5 linked regions of the Sinobacterium norvegicum genome follow. Each later gene encodes a partner of the first gene's protein in a complex. Links are inferred from orthologs where the notes say so. Each region holds a gene or a part of one and is shown in the gene's direction. Other genes may lie near its edges. The genes, in order: frdD, sdhA, L9P87_RS02930, sdhD and sdhC.

Region 1 (3,111 bases):
GCTGGACTATCAAGACGTTAATATTACCCGTTCAAAACCAGCGGCCCGACTCTACGGCGCAGCCGCTGACGCCGCTAAAGCGCAACCCCAAGGAGGTGCATAATGGACAAGGTTAGCGACAATAACGGTGCCACCATCGACGCCACGGATATCAAAACCCTGCGTATTGAAATACAGCGCTATCTGCCCGACAGCGATGACGAACCCCGGTACGAGCACTTCGACATACCCTACGACGAAAACTGGTCGCTGCTCGACGCACTGCAACACATTAAAGAGGATGTCGACCCAACGCTGTCCTATCGCTGGTCCTGTCGCATGGCTGTCTGTGGCTCCTGCGGCATGGTCATCAACGGCAAAGAGAAGTTAGCTTGCGAGACGTTTATCCGCGACTACTATCCCGGCAAGATGCGGTTGCAGCCACTCAACAACTTTACCATCGAGCGTGACCTCGTCGTCGATCAAGAGGATTTTTTGGCCAAGCTTGAGGCGGTTAAGCCCTATATTATCGATGCGGCGGCGGCTACCAAGCCGCCCAAACCAAAGAAGCAACAGCAGATTGCTGCCAACGGTGAATACAAACAGCTGCCCAAGCAGGTGGCGATGTTCAGCCAGTACAGCGACTGCATCAACTGTCTGCTGTGCTACTCGGCCTGTCCGCAGTTTGGCCTCAATCCCGACTTCGTCGGCCCCTCGGCAATAGCGTTAGCTCACCGTTACAACGTCGACAGCCGCGACTACGGCAGCGATCAACGACTGGAAACGCTGAACAGTAAAGACGGTGTATGGAGCTGTACCTTTGTCGGCTACTGCTCTGAGGTTTGCCCCAAATCGGTCGACCCGGCCTCGGCTATTCAGCAACAAAAAATCAGCGGCCTGACCGACTGGGCGCTGTCTAAACTACCCGGAGGGTCTTGATCATGAGTCGTAAACCGTATACGCCAAAATTGTCTAAAACCTGGTATTTAGACAACCCCTTCTTTACCAAATACATGGTACGTGAGGGTTCGTCGATTCTGATGGCCTACTTCTGCCTTAACCTGTTAGCCGGGTTTTCCAGCCTGGTCAGCGGCGAGATGGCATGGAATAACTGGCTGGCGGCACAGTCAAACCCGGTACTGTGGCTGCTCAATATTGCCAGCTTACTGCTGTGCAGTTACCACACCATTACCTGGTTTTCGATTGCCCCCAGAGTGGCACCACCGGTGTTTATCGGTGATAAAAGATTGCCACTGAGCGCCATTGGCATTGTCCACTGGCTTACCTTTGTCATCGCCAGCATCGCCGTCATTGGCGGCGCTCTCATCGCCTAAGAGGAATTGAATGATGAAATGGAAACATAACGAGCCTTTCTTTTGGGCCATGTTCGGAGCGGGCGGCGTCGTATCCTCCTTCGTGCTACCGGCTATTATCGCCGTCATCGCCATCGCCGTTCCCATGGGCTGGGTCAGCCTCGACTATCAATCGATGCACGCCTTTGCCGACCATTGGTTGGGCGGTATTATCATCGCGGCGGTGATCTCGCTGTCGCTGTGGCATGCCATGCACCGTATCTTCCACGGTTTACACGATGTCGGCATCCACGCCGGCCCGGCAACCAAAATGGCCAGTTACGGCCTCGCCGCCATGGCCACGGGTTTGTCGGTGGCGTTTTATTTTATGCTGTAAGCCGTAGACACGGCCTCGAATGCAATGTTCGAGGCCATTTTTTTAACCTAATTCCTCTCACCTCTGCCAGAACCTGAGCCAACGAACGACGCGCCATCAGTCACCGCCCGCTGCCATGATCGGGCTGCGCTTTTGGCACAACAACAAAGATCAGGCCTCACTTTGCACGCCACAAGTACGTCCCTGTAAACTCGGCGCCAGCCTCCCTGCTGCGATGGCACTGTGGCGACATCGGCAGTCACTGGGAAGTGAGGCGCTTCGATCGACAGAAGCACTGTATGTAAATACAGTAAAAATAGTAATATTGCCCCTCTTTTCCGCATAACGCCGAGAATAATGTAAGTTATTTCAGAATACCTTGTAGTTTCAGCAAGATATATGCATAAATTAAGGGATACATATGGCAGGTTATACCGACTGCAGCGGCAAGCATTAAAAACAGTACGATTCCGCTCATTTTTTGTCGAATAAGTTGCTGCCTTAATAAACAATAAATATTAACTACTTACTGGCTTAATTCGGCAATACTAAAAGGGTGATAGGCGGAACGTTCCGCTTTATGGGGGATTTGGGGTGTTATACCGACTCTTCCTAGGTTTTTCGTTATTACCGACTAGTCAGTAGAATAAGCGTTATGTGTCTAGATAGGTTCCTGAAAGGTGAGCATGATAATTAGGGTTTTTAGCGTAATTACAGGGCTGTGCTTCATCATTGTATTTGGTGTAATGATTTTTATCGGGCAGGACGGGTTGCTGTCTCAATTATGCGGAATAATGACTGGCTTATTGTTTTTTGTTTATGGAATACTAGGACCCAATAAAATGGGCAAATACCTACCAGGCATGGTGAAGAAAATTGGCTAAAAGACACATAACAAAACGGTCAATGAACGCCTGCGGCTGGACAGCTTTAAGCGCTGCTTCGCAGCAAAGCTGCCCATTACCTAAGCGTTAGGCTCTACAAAAAATCACTATCGAGATTATTTTACAATGACAAAAGTTACATACTTAATATTAATCACTCTTGTTTTATCTGCTCTTTCTGGCTGCGGTTCAGTAGCAAGCGGAGCCAAGTTTCAAGACTATCAATCCACTATTCAAAGCACTGGCAGCACTGCTAATGTAATTGTTTTTAGGCCAGACAGAGTGACAGGCAGTGGTGACACTATGCTTATATTCGCTAACGGAGAAAGTAAAGGTGAGCTATTGCCAGTTGGGTTTCTAGCATTTGATATTCCAATAAAAGACACAACCCTCCACACTGATACCGCAGGAATTGATAGACAGTACGCTCTACAGCCTAAAGCAGGTGAAACCTATTATTTCATCACAGAATTCAGCAACTATGTTATGACCGGAGCTTGGGATTTAGTGCCTACTACAGACTCCTCGACCATCTCTGACATGAGCGAACTGAAAGAGTCCGTAAAACCCTAACAAGTCA
Region 2 (2,942 bases), on another replicon or contig:
AGTCGCCTGTTGCAAAGTTTGCTTTGTGGCTGGTGCTGGCTGGTTTGATTTACCACTCTGTTGCCGGTGTTAGGCACCTGGTTATGGATCTCGGCATTGGCGAGACTCTTGAAGGTGGTTTGTTGGGCGCAAAGATAACTGTTGTTGTCTCTGCTGTATTAATCATTGCTGCAGGAGTGTGGATACTATGAATGTAACTTCAGTCACTAGCTATGGTCGCAGCGGTTTGGCCGATTGGTTGATTCAGCGTTTAACAGCCTTAATTTTGGTTGTTTATTTTGTATTTCTAGCGGGTTTTGTTGCCTGTAATGATATTACGTTTGTCGTCTGGTCGGAGCTGTTCGCTCAGACTTGGATGCGTGTGTTCAGTGTTATGGCGCTGATTGCATTATGTGCTCACGCTTGGATTGGTTTGTGGTCGGTTTCCACCGATTACTTCACCGAGCGCATGCTGGGTTCGAAGGGTAATGTTGTTCGTTGGTTGTTCCAAGCGACCGTCGCTATTGTCACTTTTACGTACCTTGTTTGGGGCGTACAGATCCTGTGGAGTGTATAGCATGACTATTCGCACTATTTCTTTTGATGCCATCGTAATTGGTGGTGGTGGTGCAGGCATGCGTGCCTCGCTACAAATGGCTCAGTCTGGTTATAAGACTGCGGTTATTACCAAGGTTTTCCCAACACGCTCTCATACTGTTTCTGCTCAAGGTGGTATTACCTGTGCAATTGCCAGTGATGATCCGAACGATGATTGGCGCTGGCACATGTACGATACCGTTAAGGGCTCTGATTATATCGGTGACCAAGACGCGATCGAATATATGTGCTCTGTCGGTCCAGAGGCTGTTTTCGAGTTGGATCACATGGGTATGCCTTTCTCGCGTACCGAAGAGGGGCGTATTTATCAGCGTCCTTTCGGTGGTCAGTCGAAGGATTTTGGTAATGGTGGACAAGCTGCGCGTACCTGTGCTGCTGCAGACCGTACCGGTCACGCCCTATTACACACGCTTTATCAGAGCAACCTTAAGAACAATACAGTGTTCTTTAATGAATGGTATGCGGTTGATTTGGTAAAGAATGCCAACGGTGAAGTTGTTGGTGTTATCGCGATCTGTATTGAAGATGGCGAGACTGTTTTTGTTAAGTCTAAGGCGACAGTCTTGGCAACAGGTGGTGCTGGCCGTATTTATGCTTCTACTACTAATGCTCACATTAATACCGGTGACGGTATCGGTATGGCGCTACGCGCCGGTGTTCCTGTTCAGGATATCGAAATGTGGCAGTTCCACCCAACGGGTATTCACGGTGCCGGTGTTCTGGTTACTGAGGGTTGTCGTGGTGAGGGTGGCTATCTGATTAATAAGGATGGCGAGCGTTTCATGGAACGTTATGCGCCAAACGCGAAGGATCTTGCGGGTCGTGATGTTGTTGCTCGTTCAATGACGCTTGAGATCTTAGAGGGGCGTGGTTGTGGTCCTGATGGCGATCACGTATTCCTTAAGCTTGATCACCTCGGTGAAAAAGTATTGCACAGTAAGCTGCCTGGTATCTGTGAGTTATCACAGACGTTTGCCCATGCCGACCCTGTTAAGGTGCCGGTTCCTGTCGTGCCAACCTGTCACTATATGATGGGTGGTGTTGCGACTAACATTCACGGTCAAGTATTGACCATGGATGCAGATGGCAATGATACCGTTATCAACGGCTTGTACGCCTGTGGTGAGGTTGCCTGTGTCTCTGTTCACGGTGCCAACCGTCTGGGCGGTAACTCGCTGCTGGACTTGGTTGTCTTTGGTCGTGCTGCCGGTCTTTATATCGAGAAGGCATTGCGTGAAGGCATTGAGCTGGATGGCGCAACCGAGGCTGATATCGATAAAGCGATGGCGCGTTTGAATACGCTCAACGCCTCAGATTCAGGCGAGAAAGTTGCCGATCTACGTAAAGAGCTGCAAACCATTATGCAGAACCATTTCGGCGTATTCCGTCGTGGTGATTTCATGCAGGAAGGTATTAAGAAGCTTGCCGATCTTCGTCCACGTGTTGAAAATGTCCGTCTTGACGATAAGTCTGACGCCTTTAATACTGCGCGTATCGAGGCTTTAGAGCTGCAGAACTTGTTTGAGGTTGCGGAAGCGACAGCGATTGCAGCTGAAGTACGTAAAGAGAGTCGTGGTGCGCATGCCCGTGACGATTTCCAGGATCGCGATGACGAAAACTGGTTGTGTCACTCTATGTACTACCCCGGTGAAAAGCGTGTGGCAAAGCGTGCGGTGAACTTTAAGCCGAAGACTGTGCCAGTGTTTGAGCCTAAAGAACGTAAGTACTAATAAGAGGGGCAGCAAAAGATGTTAAAAGTATCTATCTATCGCTATAACCCTGCGACTGACTCAGAGCCCGCCATGGTGGACTATGAGTTGGATACACAGGGTAAAGATATCATGGTATTGGACGTGCTTGAGCAGTTAAAAGCTGAGCATTCTAGTATCTCTTTCCGTCGCTCATGCCGTGAGGGTGTGTGTGGTTCTGACGGTTTGAATATTAACGGTAAGAATGGCTTGGCGTGTGTGACGCCATTGTCTGAGGCGGGTTTGAAGGGCGGTAAGTTAGTTATTCGTCCGCTGCCTGGCTTGCCGGTTGTTCGTGACTTGGTTGTCGACATGGAAATGTTCTACAACCAGTACAAGAAAATTAAGCCCTACCTGCTTAATGATACGCCGGCGCCAGCTATTGAGCGCCTTCAGAGCCCTGAGGACCGTGCTAAGCTTGACGGTCTTTATGAATGTATTCTGTGCGCGTGTTGTTCAAGCTCTTGTCCGTCGTTCTGGTGGAATCCAGATCGTTTCATCGGTCCAAGTGGTTTGTTGCAGGCTTGGCGCTTTCTCGTGGATAGTCGTGATACGGCTACCGAAGAGCGTTTGGCAGCATTGGATGATCCGTTCAGC
Region 3 (2,945 bases), on another replicon or contig:
CATGGAACGTTATGCGCCAAACGCGAAGGATCTTGCGGGTCGTGATGTTGTTGCTCGTTCAATGACGCTTGAGATCTTAGAGGGGCGTGGTTGTGGTCCTGATGGCGATCACGTATTCCTTAAGCTTGATCACCTCGGTGAAAAAGTATTGCACAGTAAGCTGCCTGGTATCTGTGAGTTATCACAGACGTTTGCCCATGCCGACCCTGTTAAGGTGCCGGTTCCTGTCGTGCCAACCTGTCACTATATGATGGGTGGTGTTGCGACTAACATTCACGGTCAAGTATTGACCATGGATGCAGATGGCAATGATACCGTTATCAACGGCTTGTACGCCTGTGGTGAGGTTGCCTGTGTCTCTGTTCACGGTGCCAACCGTCTGGGCGGTAACTCGCTGCTGGACTTGGTTGTCTTTGGTCGTGCTGCCGGTCTTTATATCGAGAAGGCATTGCGTGAAGGCATTGAGCTGGATGGCGCAACCGAGGCTGATATCGATAAAGCGATGGCGCGTTTGAATACGCTCAACGCCTCAGATTCAGGCGAGAAAGTTGCCGATCTACGTAAAGAGCTGCAAACCATTATGCAGAACCATTTCGGCGTATTCCGTCGTGGTGATTTCATGCAGGAAGGTATTAAGAAGCTTGCCGATCTTCGTCCACGTGTTGAAAATGTCCGTCTTGACGATAAGTCTGACGCCTTTAATACTGCGCGTATCGAGGCTTTAGAGCTGCAGAACTTGTTTGAGGTTGCGGAAGCGACAGCGATTGCAGCTGAAGTACGTAAAGAGAGTCGTGGTGCGCATGCCCGTGACGATTTCCAGGATCGCGATGACGAAAACTGGTTGTGTCACTCTATGTACTACCCCGGTGAAAAGCGTGTGGCAAAGCGTGCGGTGAACTTTAAGCCGAAGACTGTGCCAGTGTTTGAGCCTAAAGAACGTAAGTACTAATAAGAGGGGCAGCAAAAGATGTTAAAAGTATCTATCTATCGCTATAACCCTGCGACTGACTCAGAGCCCGCCATGGTGGACTATGAGTTGGATACACAGGGTAAAGATATCATGGTATTGGACGTGCTTGAGCAGTTAAAAGCTGAGCATTCTAGTATCTCTTTCCGTCGCTCATGCCGTGAGGGTGTGTGTGGTTCTGACGGTTTGAATATTAACGGTAAGAATGGCTTGGCGTGTGTGACGCCATTGTCTGAGGCGGGTTTGAAGGGCGGTAAGTTAGTTATTCGTCCGCTGCCTGGCTTGCCGGTTGTTCGTGACTTGGTTGTCGACATGGAAATGTTCTACAACCAGTACAAGAAAATTAAGCCCTACCTGCTTAATGATACGCCGGCGCCAGCTATTGAGCGCCTTCAGAGCCCTGAGGACCGTGCTAAGCTTGACGGTCTTTATGAATGTATTCTGTGCGCGTGTTGTTCAAGCTCTTGTCCGTCGTTCTGGTGGAATCCAGATCGTTTCATCGGTCCAAGTGGTTTGTTGCAGGCTTGGCGCTTTCTCGTGGATAGTCGTGATACGGCTACCGAAGAGCGTTTGGCAGCATTGGATGATCCGTTCAGCGTATTCCGCTGTCACGGTATTCAGAACTGCGTAAACGTATGTCCGAAAGGCCTTAACCCAACACGGGCCATCGGTCACATTCGTAACATGCTATTGGCTAATGCAACATAAATTGTTGAATTGGCTCTAGTGGTTTGGGTGGAGGTGTTTTACAATGCCTCCCGTCCTATTAAGGCAGAGTGAGACCCGTCTTAATAAAAGGGTGAAACAATCGTAGTTTTAGCGATTATGTGGCTAAACATAGGCTATATCTCCCGGGGGTTTTGGATAAAATCCTAGTTACTAACGAAGACTGAGAACGCTGTCGTCTATCGATGTGACAGTGTTTCTTTGGGGCGCACCACCAGTGCCTGTCTTATGGGTTTAGTAATTGCTCCCATCTTAAGGTGTGTGATAATGCAAGAGAGCATAATGGAACTGCTACGAAGCAGTTCGCATATTAGTGGCGGTAACTCTGCGTATGTAGAGGACCTCTATGAGCAGTACATTTTAGATCCAAATTCGGTCGCCGAAGACTGGCGTACCTATTTCGAAAAGCTTCCTCGAGTAGAGGGGGTTGTTAGTCAAGACACGCCTCACTCTCCTATCGTAGAACATTTCGAATTACTCGGTAAATCCAAGTTGCGTCCCGCTGCGGCACCGGTTGAAGGTGTGAGTACTGAGTATGAGCGTAAACAGGTTCGAGTCGTCAATCTTATTGCCGCGTATCGTAACCGTGGACACCAAAAAGCCAATCTAGACCCCCTTGGTCTATGGCAGCGCCAGCCGCCGGTTGATTTGGATACCCATTTTCATCAATTGTCAGCAGCCGACCTCGATACCACTTTTCAAACCTCCAATCTTTATACCGGTAAATCTGAAGCAACGCTGAAAGAAATTATCGAGACATTGGAAGCCACATACTGTGGCAATGTTGGTGTTGAATTTGCCCATATTGACTCTGCTGAAGAGCAGCAGTGGCTACAGAATCGCATGGAATCTGTGCGTTCTAATCCTCAGTATGGGGATGAGGTTAAGCGTCATGTGCTTGAACGACTGAGCGCTGCGGAAGGCTTGGAGAAGTACCTTGGCTCACGTTATCCAGGTACCAAGCGTTTTGGCTTAGAAGGAGCTGAGAGTTTGATTCCCATGCTCGATGAGCTGATTCAACGATCGGGCTCATACGGCGTACAAGAAGTTGTGATTGGCATGGCGCACCGTGGTCGCCTCAATGTCTTGATCAATACTCTGGGTAAGAGTCCAAAAGAACTATTTGATGAGTTTGATGGTAAGGCAAAATATGTTGGTTCTGCTGACGTTAAGTACCATCAAGGTTTGTCTTCTAATGTGATGACCAGTGGTGGCGAAGTGCATTTAGCCATGGCATTTAACCCATCACACT
Region 4 (2,977 bases), on another replicon or contig:
GAATCGTGGTAGAAGGCAGCAAGGGCGCCTACTACGCCACACATAATGGCCATCGGGTGGGCGTCACGACGGAAACCATTGAAAAAGTGGGTTAACTGGTCGTGAACCATGGTGTGATAACGAATGTTGTTATCGAATTGTTCTTTTTGTTCAGCATTGGGAAGCTCTCCATAAACCAGTAAATAACAGGTTTCGAGGAAGTCTGACTTCTCTGCTAGCTGCTCGATAGGGTAGCCGCGGTGTAATAGAACACCTTTGCCGCCATCGATATAGGTGATCTTTGATTCGCAGGATGCGGTGGATACAAAGCCAGGGTCGTATGTGAAATACCCTTTTGCTGTAAGTCCGCCTACGTCAACGACGTCTGGGCCTATGGTGCCGGACATTACCGGTAATTCAAGGGGTGTGTCTAGTCCATCCAACGTCAGAGTTGCTTTACGCTCACTCATTTTTGGCTCCTGTCAACTTATTATTACATTCAGAAAGTGTCCCTCATGAGGACGGCATCACTATAAAGAGATAAAAGCGTTTGTCAATTCTGTCGATGCTTGGTGGACGTAAATTTAGGCTCCAATTTAACGAAAAATAGTAAAAAATCGGCTTACTGTCGTTTAATGTATTGAATGTGTACGAAAACGGTGCCCTGTAGCACTGATTCAGTGCAAGTATCACTATGGGGAATAATACGTATAAGTATCTATACAAGAGCTGTTTTAACTGGTCTATAACATTGTAATTTCGTTATGTTACTCATATAATTTCGCCAGAATTTTCAGTGCTCATTATCTGAATGCGTAATTTAGTGGGTGAGAAATTGATGATTCTACAATAAGACGTATGAGGTTTGCCGTTAAAAGCAGCCTTGGCACTTTCCGATAAACCGCCTGCATAAATTGGCAATATAAAGAAGTGTAAATGAGTCGTGAAAGATAATAGACCTGTTAACTTAGATATTGGGACAATTAACCTCCCTCTTACCGCATACACCTCAATCCTACACAGGATATCAGGTGTGTTCATTTTTGCCGGTGTGGCACTGTTGTTGACCTTGTTGTCTTCTTCATTAGAGAGTGAAGAAAGCTTTAAGGCTGCTGTTGAGTGTTTGCAGTCGCCTGTTGCAAAGTTTGCTTTGTGGCTGGTGCTGGCTGGTTTGATTTACCACTCTGTTGCCGGTGTTAGGCACCTGGTTATGGATCTCGGCATTGGCGAGACTCTTGAAGGTGGTTTGTTGGGCGCAAAGATAACTGTTGTTGTCTCTGCTGTATTAATCATTGCTGCAGGAGTGTGGATACTATGAATGTAACTTCAGTCACTAGCTATGGTCGCAGCGGTTTGGCCGATTGGTTGATTCAGCGTTTAACAGCCTTAATTTTGGTTGTTTATTTTGTATTTCTAGCGGGTTTTGTTGCCTGTAATGATATTACGTTTGTCGTCTGGTCGGAGCTGTTCGCTCAGACTTGGATGCGTGTGTTCAGTGTTATGGCGCTGATTGCATTATGTGCTCACGCTTGGATTGGTTTGTGGTCGGTTTCCACCGATTACTTCACCGAGCGCATGCTGGGTTCGAAGGGTAATGTTGTTCGTTGGTTGTTCCAAGCGACCGTCGCTATTGTCACTTTTACGTACCTTGTTTGGGGCGTACAGATCCTGTGGAGTGTATAGCATGACTATTCGCACTATTTCTTTTGATGCCATCGTAATTGGTGGTGGTGGTGCAGGCATGCGTGCCTCGCTACAAATGGCTCAGTCTGGTTATAAGACTGCGGTTATTACCAAGGTTTTCCCAACACGCTCTCATACTGTTTCTGCTCAAGGTGGTATTACCTGTGCAATTGCCAGTGATGATCCGAACGATGATTGGCGCTGGCACATGTACGATACCGTTAAGGGCTCTGATTATATCGGTGACCAAGACGCGATCGAATATATGTGCTCTGTCGGTCCAGAGGCTGTTTTCGAGTTGGATCACATGGGTATGCCTTTCTCGCGTACCGAAGAGGGGCGTATTTATCAGCGTCCTTTCGGTGGTCAGTCGAAGGATTTTGGTAATGGTGGACAAGCTGCGCGTACCTGTGCTGCTGCAGACCGTACCGGTCACGCCCTATTACACACGCTTTATCAGAGCAACCTTAAGAACAATACAGTGTTCTTTAATGAATGGTATGCGGTTGATTTGGTAAAGAATGCCAACGGTGAAGTTGTTGGTGTTATCGCGATCTGTATTGAAGATGGCGAGACTGTTTTTGTTAAGTCTAAGGCGACAGTCTTGGCAACAGGTGGTGCTGGCCGTATTTATGCTTCTACTACTAATGCTCACATTAATACCGGTGACGGTATCGGTATGGCGCTACGCGCCGGTGTTCCTGTTCAGGATATCGAAATGTGGCAGTTCCACCCAACGGGTATTCACGGTGCCGGTGTTCTGGTTACTGAGGGTTGTCGTGGTGAGGGTGGCTATCTGATTAATAAGGATGGCGAGCGTTTCATGGAACGTTATGCGCCAAACGCGAAGGATCTTGCGGGTCGTGATGTTGTTGCTCGTTCAATGACGCTTGAGATCTTAGAGGGGCGTGGTTGTGGTCCTGATGGCGATCACGTATTCCTTAAGCTTGATCACCTCGGTGAAAAAGTATTGCACAGTAAGCTGCCTGGTATCTGTGAGTTATCACAGACGTTTGCCCATGCCGACCCTGTTAAGGTGCCGGTTCCTGTCGTGCCAACCTGTCACTATATGATGGGTGGTGTTGCGACTAACATTCACGGTCAAGTATTGACCATGGATGCAGATGGCAATGATACCGTTATCAACGGCTTGTACGCCTGTGGTGAGGTTGCCTGTGTCTCTGTTCACGGTGCCAACCGTCTGGGCGGTAACTCGCTGCTGGACTTGGTTGTCTTTGGTCGTGCTGCCGGTCTTTATATCGAGAAGGCATTGCGTGAAGGCATTGAGCTGGATGGCGCAACCGAGGCTGATATC
Region 5 (3,121 bases), on another replicon or contig:
TCATCACGCGTGCACGTGGGTCGAAGTTTTTGTAGACGCGATGACCGAAGCCCATGAGGCGGAATGGGTCATTTTTGTCTTTGGCGCGAGCAACAAAATCATCGATGTTAGAAACATCGCCAATTTCGCCAAGCATGTCCAGAACAGCTTCGTTAGCGCCACCGTGTGAGGGTCCCCAAAGCGCTGCGATACCGGCAGAGATACAGGCGAACGGGTTGGCGCCTGTTGAGCCAGCAAGGCGAACGGTAGAAGTAGAGGCGTTCTGTTCGTGGTCGGCATGAAGCAGGAAGATGCGATCCATAGCCTTAGATAGAACAGGATTTACCTTGTATTCTTCGCACGGATTACTGAACATCATATACAGGAAGTTTTCTGCATAGTTCAGGTCGTTGCGAGGATAGACGAAAGGTTGGCCAATACTGTACTTGTAAGTCATGGCGGCCAGCGTCGGCATCTTGGCGACAAGGCGCTGAGCTGATATTTCGCGGTGACGCTCATCATTGATATCGAGCGAATCGTGGTAGAAGGCAGCAAGGGCGCCTACTACGCCACACATAATGGCCATCGGGTGGGCGTCACGACGGAAACCATTGAAAAAGTGGGTTAACTGGTCGTGAACCATGGTGTGATAACGAATGTTGTTATCGAATTGTTCTTTTTGTTCAGCATTGGGAAGCTCTCCATAAACCAGTAAATAACAGGTTTCGAGGAAGTCTGACTTCTCTGCTAGCTGCTCGATAGGGTAGCCGCGGTGTAATAGAACACCTTTGCCGCCATCGATATAGGTGATCTTTGATTCGCAGGATGCGGTGGATACAAAGCCAGGGTCGTATGTGAAATACCCTTTTGCTGTAAGTCCGCCTACGTCAACGACGTCTGGGCCTATGGTGCCGGACATTACCGGTAATTCAAGGGGTGTGTCTAGTCCATCCAACGTCAGAGTTGCTTTACGCTCACTCATTTTTGGCTCCTGTCAACTTATTATTACATTCAGAAAGTGTCCCTCATGAGGACGGCATCACTATAAAGAGATAAAAGCGTTTGTCAATTCTGTCGATGCTTGGTGGACGTAAATTTAGGCTCCAATTTAACGAAAAATAGTAAAAAATCGGCTTACTGTCGTTTAATGTATTGAATGTGTACGAAAACGGTGCCCTGTAGCACTGATTCAGTGCAAGTATCACTATGGGGAATAATACGTATAAGTATCTATACAAGAGCTGTTTTAACTGGTCTATAACATTGTAATTTCGTTATGTTACTCATATAATTTCGCCAGAATTTTCAGTGCTCATTATCTGAATGCGTAATTTAGTGGGTGAGAAATTGATGATTCTACAATAAGACGTATGAGGTTTGCCGTTAAAAGCAGCCTTGGCACTTTCCGATAAACCGCCTGCATAAATTGGCAATATAAAGAAGTGTAAATGAGTCGTGAAAGATAATAGACCTGTTAACTTAGATATTGGGACAATTAACCTCCCTCTTACCGCATACACCTCAATCCTACACAGGATATCAGGTGTGTTCATTTTTGCCGGTGTGGCACTGTTGTTGACCTTGTTGTCTTCTTCATTAGAGAGTGAAGAAAGCTTTAAGGCTGCTGTTGAGTGTTTGCAGTCGCCTGTTGCAAAGTTTGCTTTGTGGCTGGTGCTGGCTGGTTTGATTTACCACTCTGTTGCCGGTGTTAGGCACCTGGTTATGGATCTCGGCATTGGCGAGACTCTTGAAGGTGGTTTGTTGGGCGCAAAGATAACTGTTGTTGTCTCTGCTGTATTAATCATTGCTGCAGGAGTGTGGATACTATGAATGTAACTTCAGTCACTAGCTATGGTCGCAGCGGTTTGGCCGATTGGTTGATTCAGCGTTTAACAGCCTTAATTTTGGTTGTTTATTTTGTATTTCTAGCGGGTTTTGTTGCCTGTAATGATATTACGTTTGTCGTCTGGTCGGAGCTGTTCGCTCAGACTTGGATGCGTGTGTTCAGTGTTATGGCGCTGATTGCATTATGTGCTCACGCTTGGATTGGTTTGTGGTCGGTTTCCACCGATTACTTCACCGAGCGCATGCTGGGTTCGAAGGGTAATGTTGTTCGTTGGTTGTTCCAAGCGACCGTCGCTATTGTCACTTTTACGTACCTTGTTTGGGGCGTACAGATCCTGTGGAGTGTATAGCATGACTATTCGCACTATTTCTTTTGATGCCATCGTAATTGGTGGTGGTGGTGCAGGCATGCGTGCCTCGCTACAAATGGCTCAGTCTGGTTATAAGACTGCGGTTATTACCAAGGTTTTCCCAACACGCTCTCATACTGTTTCTGCTCAAGGTGGTATTACCTGTGCAATTGCCAGTGATGATCCGAACGATGATTGGCGCTGGCACATGTACGATACCGTTAAGGGCTCTGATTATATCGGTGACCAAGACGCGATCGAATATATGTGCTCTGTCGGTCCAGAGGCTGTTTTCGAGTTGGATCACATGGGTATGCCTTTCTCGCGTACCGAAGAGGGGCGTATTTATCAGCGTCCTTTCGGTGGTCAGTCGAAGGATTTTGGTAATGGTGGACAAGCTGCGCGTACCTGTGCTGCTGCAGACCGTACCGGTCACGCCCTATTACACACGCTTTATCAGAGCAACCTTAAGAACAATACAGTGTTCTTTAATGAATGGTATGCGGTTGATTTGGTAAAGAATGCCAACGGTGAAGTTGTTGGTGTTATCGCGATCTGTATTGAAGATGGCGAGACTGTTTTTGTTAAGTCTAAGGCGACAGTCTTGGCAACAGGTGGTGCTGGCCGTATTTATGCTTCTACTACTAATGCTCACATTAATACCGGTGACGGTATCGGTATGGCGCTACGCGCCGGTGTTCCTGTTCAGGATATCGAAATGTGGCAGTTCCACCCAACGGGTATTCACGGTGCCGGTGTTCTGGTTACTGAGGGTTGTCGTGGTGAGGGTGGCTATCTGATTAATAAGGATGGCGAGCGTTTCATGGAACGTTATGCGCCAAACGCGAAGGATCTTGCGGGTCGTGATGTTGTTGCTCGTTCAATGACGCTTGAGATCTTAGAGGGGCGTGGTTGTGGTCCTGATGGCGATCACGTATTCCTTAAGC

Evidence for each region.
Region 2: frdD (region 1) and sdhA share a complex: the UniProt entries of both Escherichia coli proteins name them as parts of the enzyme complex. The link is inferred for Sinobacterium norvegicum from one-to-one orthologs.
Region 3: frdD (region 1) and L9P87_RS02930 share a complex: the UniProt entries of both Escherichia coli proteins name them as parts of the enzyme complex. The link is inferred for Sinobacterium norvegicum from one-to-one orthologs.
Region 4: frdD (region 1) and sdhD share a complex: the UniProt entries of both Escherichia coli proteins name them as parts of the enzyme complex. The link is inferred for Sinobacterium norvegicum from one-to-one orthologs.
Region 5: frdD (region 1) and sdhC share a complex: the UniProt entries of both Escherichia coli proteins name them as parts of the enzyme complex. The link is inferred for Sinobacterium norvegicum from one-to-one orthologs.

Annotation. Positions count from the first base shown.
Region 1 is NZ_CAKLPX010000003.1:289,458-292,568, reverse strand. The notes cover bases 9-2,995. They hold frdD (fumarate reductase subunit FrdD), read left to right. Parts: upstream 9-1,323; coding sequence 1,324-1,668; downstream 1,669-2,995. Other genes in these bases: L9P87_RS13290 (DUF2846 domain-containing protein), read left to right, coding at 2,658-2,995; L9P87_RS13300 (fumarate reductase subunit C), read left to right, coding at 921-1,313; L9P87_RS13305 (succinate dehydrogenase/fumarate reductase iron-sulfur subunit), read left to right, coding at 103-918; frdA (fumarate reductase (quinol) flavoprotein subunit), read left to right, coding at 9-103. Outside these bases: more of frdA, read left to right, coding at 1-8; more of L9P87_RS13290, read left to right, coding at 2,996-3,104. UniProt on the Escherichia coli protein: Two distinct, membrane-bound, FAD-containing enzymes are responsible for the catalysis of fumarate and succinate interconversion; fumarate reductase is used in anaerobic growth, and succinate dehydrogenase is used in aerobic growth.
Region 2 is NZ_CAKLPX010000001.1:669,976-672,917, reverse strand. It holds sdhA (succinate dehydrogenase flavoprotein subunit), read left to right. Parts: upstream 1-557; coding sequence 558-2,327; downstream 2,328-2,942. Other genes in the region: L9P87_RS02930 (succinate dehydrogenase iron-sulfur subunit), read left to right, coding at 2,346-2,942; sdhD (succinate dehydrogenase, hydrophobic membrane anchor protein), read left to right, coding at 188-556; sdhC (succinate dehydrogenase, cytochrome b556 subunit), read left to right, coding at 1-191. UniProt on the Escherichia coli protein: Two distinct, membrane-bound, FAD-containing enzymes are responsible for the catalysis of fumarate and succinate interconversion; the fumarate reductase is used in anaerobic growth, and the succinate dehydrogenase is used in aerobic growth.
Region 3 is NZ_CAKLPX010000001.1:668,595-671,539, reverse strand. What follows is about bases 1-2,821. They hold L9P87_RS02930 (succinate dehydrogenase iron-sulfur subunit), read left to right. Parts: upstream 1-967; coding sequence 968-1,675; downstream 1,676-2,821. Other genes in these bases: L9P87_RS02925 (2-oxoglutarate dehydrogenase E1 component), read left to right, coding at 1,961-2,821; sdhA (succinate dehydrogenase flavoprotein subunit), read left to right, coding at 1-949. Outside these bases: more of L9P87_RS02925, read left to right, coding at 2,822-2,945. UniProt on the Escherichia coli protein: Two distinct, membrane-bound, FAD-containing enzymes are responsible for the catalysis of fumarate and succinate interconversion; the fumarate reductase is used in anaerobic growth, and the succinate dehydrogenase is used in aerobic growth.
Region 4 is NZ_CAKLPX010000001.1:671,047-674,023, reverse strand. It holds sdhD (succinate dehydrogenase, hydrophobic membrane anchor protein), read left to right. Parts: upstream 1-1,293; coding sequence 1,294-1,662; downstream 1,663-2,977. Other genes in the region: sdhA (succinate dehydrogenase flavoprotein subunit), read left to right, coding at 1,664-2,977; sdhC (succinate dehydrogenase, cytochrome b556 subunit), read left to right, coding at 923-1,297; gltA (citrate synthase), read right to left, coding at 1-449. UniProt on the Escherichia coli protein: Membrane-anchoring subunit of succinate dehydrogenase (SDH).
Region 5 is NZ_CAKLPX010000001.1:671,415-674,535, reverse strand. Bases 125-3,121 are described here. They hold sdhC (succinate dehydrogenase, cytochrome b556 subunit), read left to right. Parts: upstream 125-1,434; coding sequence 1,435-1,809; downstream 1,810-3,121. Other genes in these bases: sdhA (succinate dehydrogenase flavoprotein subunit), read left to right, coding at 2,176-3,121; sdhD (succinate dehydrogenase, hydrophobic membrane anchor protein), read left to right, coding at 1,806-2,174; gltA (citrate synthase), read right to left, coding at 125-961. Also shown: more of gltA, read right to left, coding at 1-124. UniProt on the Escherichia coli protein: Membrane-anchoring subunit of succinate dehydrogenase (SDH).